DNA from 3 places in the Mucilaginibacter florum genome. Region 3 is predicted to be linked to each of the others. Evidence: riboswitches for the same ligand, from Rfam matches in the RefSeq annotation. Region 3 holds a riboswitch; each other region holds the start of a gene.

Region 1 (2,259 bases), 2.0 Mb from region 3:
TCATCGATAAAATGAGCGGTTTCATGCGGCATTTCATCATAACCTCCAAACTCGTTAGGAAGGCCTGCATTTGGATAAGCAGAGATGAAAACATCTGCTTTCTCGGATAACTCCTCAATATGCGGTCGCATTTCTTTAGCTCCCAAAGCACAGTTAAGCCCGACCGAAAGCAGGTTGGCATGGCGTATCGAATTCCAGAAAGCTTCGACAGTTTGCCCCGAAAGTGTACGTCCCGAAGCATCGGTAATAGTGCCCGAAATCATGATCGGAAGGTGTTTGCCAGTCTCGTTTCCGTAACGCTGTACAGCAAAAATTGCTGCTTTGGCATTTAGCGTATCAAAAATGGTTTCAATCAGGATCAGGTCACTGCCGCCATCCACTAAACCGCGTACCTGGTCATAGTATGCTTCGGCAAGATCATCAAAGGTAACCGCACGATAACCCGGATCATTTACATCCGGCGATAAAGATGCCGTACGGTTGGTTGGCCCAACGGCACCAGCTACGTAGCGTGGTTTTTCAGGAGTTTTAGCATTCCATTCGTCAACCGCTTCACGTGCTATGCGTGCACCTTCATAACTTAGTTCATAAGCCAGCTCTTCCATGTGGTAGTCGGCCAGTGAAATGCGCTGCGTGCTGAACGTATTGGTTTCAATAATATCGGCCCCGGCGGCAAGGTATTCCAGGTGAATAGCCTTAATCACATCCGGGCGCGTGATATTCAGCAGGTCGTTATTACCTTTAAGGTCTGACGGGTGATTTTTAAACCGATCGCCACGAAAATCTGCTTCTGTAAGCTGATACCGCTGGATCATGGTACCCATAGCACCGTCTATAACTAGTATACGTTTTTTTAACTCTTCTTTAATGCTCATGTTGAAGTATCAAGTAGCACGTATCAGGTAGTTAGTATTACCACACATAGGGCATTAAGTTGCTGATATCAAATCATCTTGATACCTGCTACTAAATACTTGATACTGACTTAAGCTTATACGAAAAAAGGCGGTTTATCCGCTGACTTTCGCTTATCTGTCCTAAACCCATCAAGTCGTAGAGTTTAAGTAGAATGTAGCACCTTGTAAGCACAGGTTGCTAAGATTTCGCAGGGTCTAATCCCTCCATCTTTCTCTATAAGCGTTGCAAAATTGCACAATAAGCTTGTAAAAAGCAAATGTGCTTAATGGTCTGAAACAGAATTAAAAGTTTTACAGAATAAGGCAGGTCATTTAGCCTTGCCCATTGCGTATTTGATACCGCCTAAAAGGTGTTTGAGGTACAACGGATCCTGGTATGATTCATCCGTATGGCCAAGTTCTGTATAAAAAGCACGGCCGCCATCGTAGTCATGGTACCAGCTCATCGGGTGATTGTCGCCGTTTTCGCCGCCTTTATAAGTCTTCTCATCAATGGTGATCAGCACGTGCAGGTCTGGCGCAAGCCATTTAAAATTGTAAAGCTCGTCAAAGCGTTTCCAAACAGCGGGCAGGTGTTTAGTAGCGATAAATTTGCGATCAACCACATTGAAAGTAGCTTCCTGCTGTGCCGGGTGACTTTTGAAATAAGCGCCAACCAGGTTGCCATACCACGGCCAGTCGTATTCGGTATCGGTAGCTGCGTGTACACCTACAAAACCATGTCCTGCTTCTATGTATTGCTTAAACGCATCCTGTTGGGTATCATTAAGTACATCGCCGGTTGTACTTAGAAAAATTACGGCAGCGTACTGCTTAAGGTTATCTGTAGTAAACTTAGAAGCATCTGTTGTGGTATCAACGTCAAAGTTGTTTTCAGCTCCAAGTTTGGCTATGGCTACCATGCCCGGGCCGATAGACTTATGATGGTAGCCTGCTGTTTTACTAAATACCAGCACGCGCGGTTTGCTTGTAGCAACTTTCGCTGTGCAGTTAATGGTAACAACGAAAATAAATAACAGTAGCAGGCTTTTAAATATCGTTTTCATCAGATGTGGTTTGTAATTGGGAAACCTAAGTTAAGATTATAATATTGAATGCGGACATTGTTAATGATACTTTTCTTTGGCCGTCAAAGAAAAGTATACAAAAGAAACTCGTGACTTGGCCTTGTTGCTTTGTTGTTTCAGCGTTTTAGCACTGCCTGTGTTTGCCGCAACAAGCCCGAGGTCACATTTGAAAAAGGTTATGTCAGGTTAGTACTACCTCAATTTAAATCACAAAGTAGCCATATAAAGGAAAACCTATGCAACAAAAAAGGGCTACCCATTGGGCAGCCCTTCTC
Region 2 (2,259 bases), 1.2 Mb from region 3:
ATCCTTTAATGAGCAGTTCTGCCGATAACCTGCAGTATGTGTTTGTTGCGCCTAACAATTACTACCCGATGAACCCGAACAACTTCGGTCAAAGCGGATCACGTAAAAATATGTCATCAACCTACGTAGGCTTATTAACACAGTTGCAAGATCCGCGTGTGTTTGTTGTTGCAGAACCAGCACGATACCTGGTGGATAATCAGAAACAAAGCCCGACAGATTTTTCATCATTTGTTGGCGCCGATCCTGGTCTTGATCTTGGTATAATGTACAATAATGCAGGTCAGCAGAAATACTCTTTCATTAACCGTAAGCATTTTTACTCTACTTATACCGGTGAGCCAAGTATCCAGATTGGTTATTCTGAACTGATGTTCAACATTGCAGAAGGTATCAACCGTGGCTGGTCAAACGGTAATGCCGAGCAGTATTACATGAATGGTATTAAAGCATCAATGGCATCATACGGTATCCCTGAAACCGGTAGCTTTACAGCATATTTTTACCGTCCGGGATCAACAGATGTAACTGCTGCATCAAACTACGACAGTTATACTATTAATAATAATTTTACTAATTATTATGCGCAAACAGCGGTTAAGTATGCAGGCGGTACAACTGGTTTAACCCAGATCTTACAGCAAAAATACCTTGCCCTGTTCCGTCACTCGGGCCTTGAGTCTTACTATACCTACCGCCGTACAGGTGCGCCGACTTTTACAACCGGTCCGGGTACAGGTAACGGTGGCCGTATTGCGCTAAGGTTTCAATACCCAGGTTCAGAGAAAACATCAAACACCACCAATTACCAAAAAGCACTGGCAAGCCAGTTTGGTGGCAATGATGACATCAATGGTAAAATGTGGCTTCTTCAGTAGCATATTTGATCAATAAGTTAAGAGCCGTTAGCGATAACGGCTCTTTTTTTTTATGTAAAAAATTAATTTCATTTAATTCTATAGAATTAGTAGTCTTTTGTATATTTGCACCGTCAGTTCTTAATGTCATTATCGAGAAAGACGGAGGGATAGGCCCTGAGAAGTCTTAGCAACCTATACATAAGTAATTAAGGTGCTAAATCCTATCTGCATTAAGCAGAAGAGATAATGTTTGTGATTTTCTACAGCATGTCTTTAAGTTTCTTTCCGGTACACTGATCATTAAAAACTGCCTGCACAAAAAGGAAATATGAAACTAAATCTACTTAACTCCATCAGTGGCTGCTCATCAAGATTGTATGATCCTTCGGGGCATACGGAGCAACGAGCCCTTATTAAATCAAGCTTTAAAAGTGCTTTAAAGTCAAACTTTGCTATCCCATTCTCTTCCCTTTGCTGCTGCTGTTGTTGTTAATGCAATAACTCTTTAGGAAGCATCTGCTTCTGGCTATAATCATCATCATTTACTGTAAATTTTTTTTAAAGACGTAAAAGCGCCTGCTTACTGGCTGTGCTTATATGTCTCTGTATTATCAGCTTCAAAAATTATGTATAAAAATTACAAGCTATTATTAGCCGTATTTCTGGCATTTATCTTTGTGCAAAGCGTGTCCGCGCAGACACTTAAAATCAGCGGTGTGGTAACCGCCAAATCAGACGGACTGCCTTTACCCGGCGTAAGTGTTGCCATTAAAGGGACAACCAATGGCGTACAAACTACTGTCGACGGTAAGTTTACCCTTAGCGTAAAAAAGAGCGACGTGCTCCGCTTTACCTATATCGGTTACACCGCAAAAGAGGTAGTGGTAACCGGTGCCGAAACTAATCTCCAGGTGGTTTTGGAAGAAGCGCCAAACTCGTTGAACGAAGTGGTTGTAACTGCATTGAATATTTCTAAAGATAAAAAATCTTTAGGATATGCAGTACAGGGCTTAAAATCTAAAGATATTACCGAGGCTAAAGAAACCAACTTTGTTAACGCACTTGCCGGTAAAATAGCAGGTGTACAGGTTACCGGCAGCCAGGGCGATATGGGATCTTCCCGGATTGTGATCCGTGGCGAAACTTCTATAGCTGGTAACAACCAGCCTTTATTTGTGGTTGACGGTGTTATTGTAGATAACTCGCAGTTCCAAGGCACTAATGGCTCGCGCGATTTTCCAAATGCGATCTCAGATCTTAACCCCGAAGATATAGAATCTGTAAGCGTACTTAAAGGCCCCAACGCAGCAGCTTTGTACGGTTACCGTGCCGCAGCAGGAGTAATATTAATTAAAACCAAAACAGGTAAAGGTACCAACGGCTTAGGGATAACCCTTAA
Region 3 (2,259 bases):
GATATATTTCTGGATCCATTGTATTATTCGGTGCTTCGCAGCAACGTTCAATTATTGTAATTCGGTTTGTAGTTGTGGTTGTTTTATTTTGGCAAAAGCCTGCTCAAAATCTGCTTTGATATCGTCTATATGCTCAATACCAACAGATACACGCAACAGGGCAGGAGTAACGCCAGCACTTAATTGTTCGGCTTCATTCAGCTGCTGATGTGTAGTTGCCGACGGTTGTATGATCAACGTTTTGGCATCACCCACATTGGCAAGATGGCTCACCAACTGCAAATTATCTATCACTTTACCGGCATTTTCTTTATCGCCTTTCAGCTCGAAAGACAGCACAGCACCAAAACCGTTCTTTAGATATTTTTTAGCCAGTGTATGATATGGCGATGATGGCAAGCCAGGATAATTCACTTTAGCAACCTGCGGATGCTGTGCTAACCATTGCGCCAGTTCCAAAGCATTATCTACATGTCGCTGAACACGTAATGAAAGCGTTTCTAATCCCTGGATAAATAAAAACGAATTGAATGGTGATTGCGAAGGACCAAAATCGCGCAAGCCTTCCACACGTGCTCTGATGATATATTGGATGTTACCAAATGGGCCGCCGATACCAAATACATCATTAAATACAAGGCCGTGATATCCTTCAGAAGGTTCGGTAAATTGCGGGAACTTACCATTACCCCAGTTGTAGTTACCACCGTCAACAATTACACCGCCTATACTGGTGCCATGTCCGCCAATCCATTTAGTGGCTGATTCTACCACCACGTTTGCGCCATGCTCAATCGGACGGAAAAGGTAACCACCGGCTCCGAATGTATTGTCTACAATTAAAGGGATATCGTATTTACGTGCAAGCGCCGATACTTTGTCAAAGTCGGCAATACTAAAACCCGGGTTACCAATGGTTTCCAAGTAAATTGCTTTTGTATTGTTATCGATTTTGCTTTCCAGGCTTTCGGCTGTATCATCGGCTGCAAAACGCACCTCAATACCTAAACGTTTAAAAGATACCTTAAACTGATTGTAGCTACCGCCATATAAAAACGGCGAAGCCACAAAATTATCGCCTGCTTGCAGGATGTTGTTTAATGCTAAAAATTGTGCCGCCTGGCCCGATGCTGTTGCCAGTGCAGCAACACCGCCTTCTAATGCCGCTATGCGTTTTTCAAATACATCTGTAGTAGGGTTCATTAAACGGGTGTAAATGTTCCCAAATTCTTTTAATGCAAAAAGATTTGCGCCGTGCTCGGCATTTTTGAATACGTAAGAAGAGGTTTGATATAAAGGCACGGCACGTGATCCGGTAGTTGGATCAACTTCTTGTCCGGCGTGTAGTTGTAAGGTTTCGAATTTTAAATTTAAAGCTGACATGGTAGCTGGATTTTGTAGTTAAAAAATCTTGTGAGGATACGCGGATGGGATATAGCAAGCCCATCTGAGTTACACGAAAAACAATTTCAGGGAATAGTTCAGAAAAAGAAATCGTGTGTTATTGCATTAGCAACAGCAACAACACATGCACATACAGCTTTTTGCTTTAACCGGAATTAAAACAGGAGATACTTGTTGGTTTAAACCTAAAACTTGCTGAATGATGCGAATTAATTTTTCCATTTTATTCATTTATATTTCCCGGTTTATTTCCCGGGTCAGGAATTGGCACCTTCTCTTGTTGATCGAGGGTTGCCAGCGGGTCTGTTGAGCCTGTTCTCTCGCCGCTTCTTTATAAATCAAAAACCTTGTGAGGGAAATTGATCGTGGTATTACTACCAAATAATGTTTCAAAGATAGTGTAATCTGAAACTTCTTTCCAAATAAAATTTTAAAAAACTTAAAATACCACCAAAAGCTTCTCTTAAATTACAGATAAAGCATTTGATAAATCTTCAATTAGATCATCAATATGCTCTAATCCTACAGATACCCTAAGCAGATTTTTAGGCGTTTTGGTGTCAGGCCCCTCAACAAGCGCACGATGCTCAATCAGGCTTTCTACACCACCTAAGCTGGTAGCCTGTGTAAATAACTTTACTGCATTAATTACCTTGGCGGTATCATTAACGTCGCCTTTTACCAGGAACGAAAGCATTCCACCGAAAGACAGCATCTGTTTTTGGGCTAATTCATGCTGAGGATGGCTTTCCAGTCCAGGATACATTACGCTTTCCACTTTAGCGTGGCTTTCTAAAAACTGGGCTAATAGATGAGCATTGTGTACGTGTCCGCGCATGCGGTAGGGCAGCGTTT

The links. Region 3 has a riboswitch for S-adenosylmethionine ahead of PQ461_RS11470 (O-acetylhomoserine aminocarboxypropyltransferase/cysteine synthase family protein). Riboswitches for the same ligand answer to the same signal wherever they lie in the genome.
Region 1: another riboswitch for S-adenosylmethionine. It lies ahead of metH (methionine synthase); the one in region 3 lies ahead of PQ461_RS11470 (O-acetylhomoserine aminocarboxypropyltransferase/cysteine synthase family protein).
Region 2: another riboswitch for S-adenosylmethionine. It lies ahead of PQ461_RS06440 (SusC/RagA family TonB-linked outer membrane protein); the one in region 3 lies ahead of PQ461_RS11470 (O-acetylhomoserine aminocarboxypropyltransferase/cysteine synthase family protein).

The regions. Positions count from the first base shown of each region.
Region 1 is NZ_CP117877.1:4,695,625-4,697,883, reverse strand. Features, by position in the region: gene metH (methionine synthase) at 1-875, opposite strand, end outside; SAM riboswitch class I at 1,026-1,140, opposite strand; gene PQ461_RS20595 (ThuA domain-containing protein) at 1,226-1,963, opposite strand.
Region 2 is NZ_CP117877.1:1,460,694-1,462,952, forward strand. Features, by position in the region: gene PQ461_RS06435 (SusD/RagB family nutrient-binding outer membrane lipoprotein) at 1-878, shown strand, start outside; SAM riboswitch class I at 1,005-1,110, shown strand; gene PQ461_RS06440 (SusC/RagA family TonB-linked outer membrane protein) at 1,487-2,259, shown strand, end outside.
Region 3 is NZ_CP117877.1:2,680,491-2,682,749, forward strand. Features, by position in the region: gene PQ461_RS11465 (homoserine O-acetyltransferase family protein) at 1-19, opposite strand, end outside; gene PQ461_RS11470 (O-acetylhomoserine aminocarboxypropyltransferase/cysteine synthase family protein) at 52-1,383, opposite strand; SAM riboswitch class I at 1,633-1,744, opposite strand; gene PQ461_RS11475 (trans-sulfuration enzyme family protein) at 1,868-2,259, opposite strand, start outside.